Regions from separate parts of the Paenibacillus sp. FSL P4-0176 genome, predicted to be linked through region 1. Evidence: predicted binding sites of a transcription regulator. Region 1 holds the regulator's gene; each other region holds the start of a gene.
What was found. The regulator LexA, encoded in region 1, represses DNA repair genes until DNA is damaged. The targets are predictions, from matches to a motif close to CGAACATATGTTCG.
Positions count from the first base shown of each region.

Region 2: a site for LexA is predicted at 1,806-1,819, ahead of MKY95_RS17180 (DNA polymerase IV). Genes of this name have one in related genera too.
Region 3: a site for LexA is predicted at 1,440-1,453, ahead of dndB (DNA sulfur modification protein DndB). Genes of this name have one in related genera too.

Region 1 is NZ_CP150242.1:4,119,547-4,123,017, reverse strand. Features, by position in the region: gene MKY95_RS18565 (aldehyde dehydrogenase) at 287-1,588, shown strand; gene lexA (transcriptional repressor LexA) at 1,693-2,319, opposite strand; gene MKY95_RS18555 (LysM peptidoglycan-binding domain-containing protein) at 2,617-2,994, shown strand; gene MKY95_RS18550 (DUF896 domain-containing protein) at 3,090-3,299, shown strand; gene MKY95_RS18545 (hypothetical protein) at 3,425-3,471, shown strand, end outside.
Region 2 is NZ_CP150242.1:3,810,215-3,813,685, reverse strand. Features, by position in the region: gene MKY95_RS17190 (hypothetical protein) at 1-196, opposite strand, end outside; gene MKY95_RS17185 (YolD-like family protein) at 198-545, opposite strand; gene MKY95_RS17180 (DNA polymerase IV) at 542-1,780, opposite strand; gene MKY95_RS17175 (glycoside hydrolase family 1 protein) at 2,067-3,471, opposite strand, start outside.
Region 3 is NZ_CP150242.1:1,167,195-1,170,665, forward strand. Features, by position in the region: gene dndC (DNA phosphorothioation system sulfurtransferase DndC) at 1-292, opposite strand, end outside; gene dndB (DNA sulfur modification protein DndB) at 285-1,379, opposite strand; gene MKY95_RS05220 (helix-turn-helix transcriptional regulator) at 1,574-1,921, opposite strand; gene MKY95_RS05225 (hypothetical protein) at 2,115-2,582, shown strand; gene MKY95_RS05230 (hypothetical protein) at 2,716-2,934, shown strand; gene MKY95_RS05235 (hypothetical protein) at 2,996-3,145, shown strand.

The DNA of each region.
Region 1 (3,471 bases):
CCTTTATAACAAACATATTCGTTCGTCGATTTAGATAATCGCAAAACTCACTTTTCATTAATATTAAACTGTCTGAAGCAAAAGATTTAAATCAAACTTCCTTAGAAATTCTGATAGCCACGAATAGGAGGGAATACTAGCTTTCACTCTTTCAAAATTCCAACCATCGTTCAAATACATACAATATGGATGTTTCATTTGTATGTTGAAAGTTTCATATAGAAGAGATATACTTTAATTAAATTTTGAACAATTTAATTTTAAATAATTAATTGGAGATGTTAATATGGATCAGGCAAAACAACTGGTGACAGAACAACGTACATTTTTTTATACAGGTCAAACTAAAAATATTGATTATCGGATTAATGCGCTTCAACAGCTTAGAAAAGGAATTGAAAAGTATCAGCAACGGATTCAAGATGCACTTCGGGCAGATTTGAACAAATCAGAGGCGGAAGCTTACGGTTCCGAGATTCGCATTGTTCTGGGTGAACTGGATTTTGCATTAGAACACCTGCAGGAATGGGCTGCACCAAAACAAGTCCCAACCAATTCGGCTATGCCGGATGGGGTGAGTACCATTTACCCTGAACCATACGGAGTGGCTCTTATTATTGCACCTTGGAACTATCCTTTCCAACTGGCCTTTGGTCCACTGATTGGAGCAATTGCAGCCGGTAACTGTGCAGTTATCAAGCCTTCTGAATTAACACCAGCCGTATCTCGTCTGACGTATGATCTGATTCAGGAGATCTTCCCTCAGGAGTATATTGCGGTTATGGAAGGCGAAGTTGAGGCTAGCACAGCATTGTTGAAAGAGAAGTTTGATTATATTTTCTTCACAGGAAGCACAGGTGTTGGTCGCATTGTTATGAAGGCAGCTGCGGAGCATTTGACTCCTGTAACCCTGGAGCTAGGGGGCAAGAGTCCTGCTATTGTCCATAACGATGCAGAACTGAAGCTGGTGGCCCAGCGTATTGTTCGTGGTAAGTTCCTGAATGCAGGCCAAACTTGCGTTGCTCCGGATTATTTGCTTGTACATGAACAAGTTCATGACGAATTGATCAATCTGATTGGCGCAGAGATCAAAGATAAATTTGGGGACGATGTGTTACAGAACGCTGATTTCCCGCATATTGTTAACTCGCGTAACTTTGATCGGTTGTCGAAATTCCTAACAGATGGCAAAACGCTGATTGGTGGACGTTCTGTACGAGAGCAGTTGCTCATTGAGCCGACTGTACTTGGAGATGTGAACTGGGAATCAGCTGTCATGCAAGAAGAGATCTTTGGTCCGATTCTTCCTGTATTTACGTACAGTGACCTGAATCCTATGCTAGATGAGATTGTTCGCCGGCCAAAACCATTGGCGCTATATCTCTTCACACAGGATGAGCAGCTGCAGGATCAGGTTCTGAATCAAGTATCCTTCGGTGGGGGATGTATTAATGACACACTTTCTCATATGACTTCACACTACCTCCCGTTTGGTGGTGTAGGAGAGAGCGGTATGGGCTCATATCACGGACAACAGAGCTTTGATGTGTTCTCGCATCACAAGAGTGTTCTGAAACGCAGTGAATAATTAGCCGCTAAAATAACATAAACATGAAAAAAGAGGTTGTCCTGTTGATCAGGATAACCTCTTTCGTATTTCATTACATCTAGTTTTGTTACTCAAGTTAAATATTAATGAATATCTCGGAAAAGGCCAATGACTTTACCCAGAATACTAACATGTTTCAAACGTAAAGGTTCGAAGGTCGCATTCTCCGGTTGAAGGCGAATATGATCTTTCTCTTTATAGAACGTTTTCACTGTAGCTTCATCGTCTTCAGTCATTGCAACGACGATATCACCGTTATCAGCAGTTTGCTGTTGACGGACAATAACGTAATCTCCGTTAACGATTCCAGCTTCCACCATGCTATCTCCGACTACCGAAAGCATAAACACTTTCTGTTCGCCTACATAATGTGTAGGAAGAGGGAAGTAGTCTTCAATGTTCTCGGTTGCAGTGATTGGAACCCCGGCTGTAACCTTACCAACAACAGGAATACGTGCAACGCTATGAGCAAATTGATGAGAATGCTCAGATTCTTCTTGGCTCAAAAGCTCAATGGCTCTTGGCTTGGTAGGGTCGCGTCGGATCAAACCTTTTTTCTCCAAACGATCCAAATGTCCATGTACTGTTGAGCTGGAAGCCAGTCCAACCGCTTCACCAATTTCCCGTACGGAAGGAGGATACCCCTTCAACCGGACTTCATTTCGTATAAACTCCAGAATAGCCTGCTGCCTGCTGGATATCTTCGACATACCGTATCAACCCCATTTTAGTAACGTTTGGGAAAATTATAACATAGAACCTCCGTTCGTACAAACATAAGTTCTAAATAAAATAGCATTAAATCAGTGTTTTTTAGCTTATAGAACAGAAATTGTCCAAAAGTCAGAGCATAATACTGCAAATGTTTTGCACAAGTACTTGAAATAAGATATTGTTCCTTCTAAAAAAGAAGCGAACAATTGTTCTGAAAATCTATTGAACAAAACAAGTGTTCGTGTTATATTGATTTCAACAGATAGGAACAAACGTTTGGAGGCGGGCATTTAATGAGATATTCTACTTATCAAAGCATTTATGAACCAATGAATTCGGAACTGGTGAAGTCTAACATAGGGAACTACAAGAAGGTTTTAGCGCGTTTCAAGATTTCTTCATGGATGTTAAAGGTAGCCATTACTTCTATGATTATATTTATTGGATGCAGCACCGTTTTAACTGTATTTGCCGGCAATGAGAATGATGTTCTGCCAGGAGGAAAGATAGCTGTTTCACAAGGGGAAACATTATGGAGTATTTCTTTGGAACATAAACCGACGAATATGGATACACGTATTTATATAGAAGCAATTAAGAAAGTGAATCAACTTCATACAACATCCATCCAAGTGGGACAAGTACTAGCTCTACCGCAATTTGCAGAATAAAATGCACATCAATGAGTGTTAGCGCGTGTCAGCTTGACAAGCAGCCTTTATAATGGCAAAGTTAATATGACTTTGTATTTTTGGAGGGGACAAGCTTGGATATAGATAGTCTGGTAGCACGCATTAACGAATTGGCTCGTAAGCAAAAGTCCACTGGATTGTCGGAGGAAGAACTTGCTGAACGTGCCGAACTAAGAGAGATTTATTTGAGTAATATTCGCAGCAATTTCAGACAACAACTGGATACCATTGAGATTGTTGATGATGAGAATGACAAAGGCCACCAAGGCAAACTCAAACACTAACGAAACCTAATGATATCATTATGATATTTAGGTTTCTTCCTGTTATTTTGAGTGTGCAATTTATAGGGGGAAATGTTGGTTTACAGTTATGTAAGCCGATACAAAGACACATAAGGGGGATTCTCATGTCGCGTTCGTTCGAGAGAACGGTTAAGAAAAATTCCAAGCAGTT
Region 2 (3,471 bases), 310 kb from region 1:
CCTTTAGCGTTTGTTTCGATTTGTACATCTCTAAAGCAATTTTCTTTTGGGTACCGTCCAGATAGTCAACATACACAGATTTCATTTTGAAGTTTGAAGCGTATATTTTATGCTTATCTACCTCCAGAGCACCTAAAAGATAAGGGAGCTCTACCACCCTCTTCACGAGTGAAAGTTCCTCGAAAGTCTGTCGCACTTTACACGCCTCCTTCTTCAAGTTTCACAGCGACCAATTGATCAAAATCGACCCATTCAAATCCATTCTCCATTTCAATTTTGATTTTCTTTCCAAAGGTACTGACTGAAGTGACGATCCCGTGTATATAACGATTGCCTGACTCAGTAAATATTTCAAAGGTGGCTTGCAATGTATAATTGAGCGACATATCTATATTTTGTGTAATAATCTCCCACTCATCTTCATGGATCAGCGGTTTCGTTAGATAATGAACTTGAGTACGATGCTGTATAATTCGTTCTTTATGTTGAGGAAGCATCATGCGGCTCGATTCCCATAATCCATTGGCCTCCAGTTTTTTGCTCATTTATAATGCCCCCCAATTTTAGATGCTCGATCGATCGCTTGACCCGCAGCCGTAATGGAGCTTGCTCGTAGAATGGCAATGTCGCCAAATCGATCCTTAATGTCGTCCATCACCTGATCAATGGCCCGTTTCTGTTCTTGATCATCAAAAAAAGATAGTTGATATGTATCCGCGTTGGATAATTGAGACAGGGATACGCCTACACGGCGCACAGGTTGCCCATCCCAGTGTTGATGAAATATGCGTTTGGCTATCTTGCATACATCAACGGTTATGTTTGTAGGATCAGACAGTTTAACCTGCCTGTGAAAACCAGTGGGGTGATCAAAATCCGCTCCAGATACACTTACGGATACGACACTACTCATCAGTCCCTTTTTGCGGGCTCTTCTGCATACTTCTGTGCAGATATCGAGAATAACCACTTCGATCTCCCAAGCCTCTGTGAAATCTCTAGGTAGGGTCATTCCGTTTCCAATATCTTTTTGTGTACTGTGCGTGTTGACGGTTACCGGCGAATTGTCGAGTCCATTTGCGACTCGCCAAATGACTTCTCCATTAACACCCCACTTACTTCTTAACTTGGAAAGAGGCGTATTCGCCAGGTCTCTAATGGTTCGGATGCCCATCTTCCACAGATGTTTTTCCATTCTTGAGCCGATCCCCCACATATCGCGGATGGGCTTATCTCCAATGTGGAGGTGTAATTCCTCTTTCTTTAAGTGGAAAATACCCCCCTCTGCTTTTTTAGCGATCATATCACAGCACAATTTACTGATGATTTTGTTTTCACCAATGCCAGCTCTTGCGTAAACGCCTGTTTCATTATAGATTTTGTCTTGAATTTGCTTGGCCAAATCGATTGGATCATTACCGAATAGATGCATAGACCCTGTAAAATCAGCGAATAATTCGTCTATACTGTACGGTTCGACCAGATCGGTGAACTCTTCAATAATGGACATGATTTGAGTGGATACTTCGATATATTCTTGCATGTGTGGTCTCACAATGATCAGTTCAGGGCACTTCTGAAGAGACTGCCAGAGTGGTTCCGCGGTAGACACACCCTTCGCTTTGGCTAGTGGACAAGCGGCAAGGATAATTCCAGAGCGTCTTGCGGGGTCTCCCGCAACAGCTAATGGTCTATTTTTGTATTGAGGCATTTTTGCCTTTTCGACTGAAGCATAAAAGCTCTGCATATCAATGAGCATAATGGTTCGTTGCTTAGTCAACACTGAAATCACTCCTGTACTTTTAAGAACGTATGTTTGTATACATTATAGACCGAACACATGTTCTTTATGCAAGAGGTAAATATTTATATTTAGATTTTGAAAACCCTTGGACACCATAATGAACTGTAGACTGGATATTGTCAGCCACTTTAGCCATCAAAATAATTAGTTCTTAGTTTTATTATTGATGCACAAAAAACCAAGTACTTGTCTCACAAAGTGATAAGTACTTGGTCAATTTGATGGAATTTAAAGATTGAATCATCTTTCGTTCGATTGCAAATTATATTTCCAAATCCAATCTTTCCCCGTTGGATTCAATCACCTTTTTATACCAGTGGAAACTGTCCTTTTTACTTCTTTTCAGGGTACCTCTGCCCTTGTTATCCTTATCTACATAAATGAATCCGTAGCGTTTCTCCATTTCGCCAGTTGAGGCACTAACGATGTCGATGCAACCCCAAGCCGTGTAGCCGATAAGATTAACGCCATCGAGGATAGCTTCTCTCATTTGTTCGATATGATCTCGCAGGAAATTGATCCTGTACGTATCATGGATAGAGCCATCCTCTTTTATGACATCAACCGCTCCTAGACCATTTTCAACGATCATTATAGGGATTCTATACCGATCGTACACATGATTGAGTACGTAACGAAGTCCAACTGGATCGATTTGCCATCCCCAATCATTTGCCTTCAAATAAGGATTTTTGAATCCACCAAAGACATTCCCCTGGGTCTCATCACCTTCTGGGCGGGTACCCACTACATGAGACTTGTAGTAGCTGAAGCTATAGAAATCAACACAGCCTTGTTTTAGCACTTCTACGTCTTCTTCTGCCATCTCAATCTGAATATTGTTCTCATTAAAATATCTCTTGGCAAAGTCAGGGTATTCCCCTCTAACTTGCACGTCGCTGCTCAGCATATTGTTAATCTGATCCATTCTCAGAGCCTTCAACATATCTTCCGGTTTACATGTACTTCCGTAACCATGACTATAATTAATCATACAACCGATTTGGAACGCCGGATTAATCTCATGAGCAAGCTTGACCGCTTTTGCACTTGCTATAAATTGATGATGTAAAGCCTGGAATCTTAATTGCGTACTATCCACAACCGTATTGTTAAATACCCCACTATCATCAACTAATAATGCCCCTGCTATATATGCTCCTGCTGGAACAATTAAACTATTGATCTCATTAAATGTAATCCAGTACTTCACGACATCCTTGTAACGGGTGAAAATGGTCTCACAATACCGTACGTAGCAGTCGATCATCTCTCTGGAAGCCCAGGCATTGAATTTCTCTGTTAGCGCAAACGGAGCTTCGTAATGTGAGATCGTAACGATAGGTTCAATATTATACTTTTTCAGTTCACTGAACACCTTGTCGTAAAATTGAAGTCCTGCTTCATTTGGCGTTACATCGTCCCCGTTGGGGAATATTCTGGACCAAGCAATGGACATTCTGAAGCATCGAAAGCCCATCTCTGCAAACAGACGGATATCTTCTTTGTAATGATGGTAAAAGTCTACTGCCTCATGGGAAGGATAGTTTACACCCTCCTCAATGTGTTTAGTGATCCGTCTTGGAATAGTATGCGTTCCACCCGTCATCATATCTGCTGTACTTGCCTTTTTACCATCAATGTTCCAGGCACCCTCGTATTGATTC
Region 3 (3,471 bases), 3.0 Mb from region 1:
TAGGCAAACCTACAGCGAGTGCTTTATTTTGTATGCGTCCAAGAGTTCGCGTGATTTTGTCTATAATTAAAGGAGTTTCTACTTGAGTATCTGATGAAATGACGTACACTTTTTTCTTCAGAAGAGAAGGTTCTAGCTCGGATAAGGCTTGAAAGACTAGCTGTACAACTGCCGTTGAGTCTTTTCCCCCACTGAAACCTACGACCCAAGGCTTCTCATCTGCTAAATAGACTTCTTTGACTAGTTCTTTGGCTTCAACGAACTTGCTTCCAGTATTAAATATGTTAAACATCAGTAGATGTACCTTCTTTTAATTTATTTTCAATTTTCTGCTCGGCTTCTGTTAAGGGAAGCCCTAGTTTAAATTTTATGAGATTTGCAGTCAATTGAATGGTCTCATTTGTCTTGTTAATACGTCCGGTTTGTCCATAAGCACGGCCTAACCAATCCGCTTTATTATCGCGACTCCAGTCGATTTTGGATAGTTCTTTTACATACAATTCCCATTGATCTGCATGATAACGATAAAGATAGTGGCCGACTATACCAATAGCTTCGAGAAATACACCATGCGCTACAACCGAACCAATACGAAGATCTCTTGGCGAGGTTCGCTTATTGAGTACATCTTGCCATTCTAGTATAGAAACACAAAGAAGAGCCCAGAACTCAGACACAAATTTTTTCTCGGGTTCTGAGATTAACTCACCTTTACGCTTGCCTAACAGTTTACAGATCGTATTGAAAATGTGATTCAGAGCAAACAATTTAGGAGAATTTTTGGACAATGAGACTTTCTCACGATCCGTATATCGCTCCAATAAAGGAATCTCATTGATTAAACTTTTAGTGATCAAAGATAGTTGATCACGGTGATCGTATAGAATTCCGATTGAAGATGTGGTATTCACTGCATGACGATTCAAATCCGAAAACATTTGCTGAGAGCGTAGAAGTCCAAGGTCATGAAAGAATACTACGGATATCGTTTCATCGCCAAGTTCAGGCGAAATTTTGAGAGCTTCTTCAATAGCTGCGCGTCTATGTTGACCGTCATTAATGAGAAATTGGGCGTCTAAAGAAATATTCAAATAACCAAGATCTTTAAACTCTTCCGATTGTGGCTGGAAAATTAACTCTCCGTTTACTGATGCAGTTAACGAAGAGAAAATATAATCTTTAGGATTCTCAAGAATATAGTTCGTAATATCCGGAATTCTTGATTTATTCATTAAACGTTGTGCACGGTGGTCGGCCGGAATTTCCTCCTCATCAAAAAGGAATATCCTAGGTATTAATTTTAATGGGCACATTACTGTATAAAAATCTCTTCCAGCTTGAACTCCGCGAATAGCTGGAAAACTATAACTAAAGTTCATAGGCATCCCCCTGTTTTACGTACGTAATAACGTAGAATGTATATTGATTTTATCGTAAGACGAACAAATGTTCAATGTCTAAATTACATAATAAAGTAAATATAGTACGTAATTACGTGAATAAAAGATGAAGGAATAATGAAAATAACGAGGTAACATTCCGATCGTGTACGATCGGCATGCTCCTCGTTATTTTAGTTTTTATCATAAGTATCGAAGATTTCAGTAATTATATTAAGCACCATTAAAATGTGCTTAGGTTCATGGGTTCTTAATAGAGAAATGATCTTAGTAATATTGGAATCATCCTGCGCGAGATCTTCACGTTCCTTAACGTATGTAAACAGTTCATATACACCGACATCTAAAGCGGCAGCAATCTTTTCAAGATTTTTTAAAGATATATTTCGTTCTGCTCGTTCAATAAAACCAATGTAACTTGGATTAAACCCCGCATTTTCAGCTAATGCTTCTTGAGACAGATCTCTAGATTTTCTTAGATCTCTTATTCTCGCGCCCACTAATTCTAAAAGTTCGGACATATGAACACCTCTCTTTAATTAGAAGTGTAGAGAAAGAATCATCGTTAATTAACCGATAGATAATAAGTAATTTGTATTTAAAACTACTATGTAGTAATATTTTGTTTGTATCTTGCCCAAAAGTTAAAAAAAATATGCAGAGTGTTCAAATTTAGTGTGGATTCTAAACTAATATATTGAGGAGTTGATTACCTTGAATCACGCTTACTCCTACAAGAATCGGCAGAATGATGAATTTGTAAATGGTCTAAATGATAAATTATCATACGGGAAAAAAGATGTATTTGAATATCAAAGACATTCCCAATATCACATCAAACTTGCTACAATTATGCGTGATCATAATCACTTCAAAGCTTGTTTGATTCTCTGTGACTGGGCTCTAGCCTCTATAATCAAAGCGCTTTATATCCATAAGTATCATCCGATGCATCCACCTAAGGAACTCAGTATGAACGAAACTCTGTCTCTAGTTCATACAGACGCTGAACCTGGATTGGATATAGCTTTGTTCATCGGCACAATGCAACATTTGTCATCCTTGGAGAATTGCCCAGATTACCAATCACTAGAACTTTGCAACATCGAAAAGCTTCTTAAACGAACGGAAGAAATAGTAGACGAGTTATCCGCACGATTGATGAATGATTCAACAGAGTAGATTCAATTTTTTGAAACTATTTTTATAAACCTTAGGGTTAAACGATCACGACAACGGGGAAGGACTGCTGATCGTTGGTTCGTCGAACTTCTCGTTTACTGCACTGAAGACGGGGTATAAATGGAATCTGGCGATGAATGCGGAGGCGGACCCGTATACGTTCCAGTCGGCTTTGTATAAGTTCATGCAGAGCTTCTACCACGAGACAACCTTGCCGGTGAACCCGGATTCGATTGCGCTGTATGAGGAAGAGTACCTCAAATATCACCAGAAGAACCCGGAGATGATCCAGCGGATGATGGAGATGGAAGAAGCGGAGTTTGGTACGGGTCTACCTGAGGACAAAGAGTAAGAAACCACCGAACTATGGCTTACGCCGATCTGCGCTCTGTGATGGGAATGTGGCGTACCAGATGCGTTTTATCGAAGCGATCCGGCGAGGGTGGCGGGCGCCATTTCAATATTACGGGGTATTCGACGATACGGATTATTCGCAGATTCGCTGGACACGGGAAATATGTCTGTATCGGCTGCATACGTATTTTGAGCGAGGAAGTTATTGATAAGTAGCGAGAAGAAGTTCTTATACAGTCAGTCAAATTCAAATTTTACTTGGCAAATAAAAATTTACCAAGAAGAGAAAGCAAAAAGCGTACCAATGGAGTAGTGGTACGCTTTTTGCTTACTTGAAATTAACTTTTTTAGTTTCACTTATATTATTCGAATAGGGGAACTGTCTAATAATTGCAGAGAGATCGAACAACAAATATATCAACTTAAAAAAGATTAGATATTATTAATTTTAAAAGAGGATTTTATTATAATTTATTGAATAATATATAATATATGGAAGTGGTATCGTCATAAGGAGGTGAACTATTTAGACCTA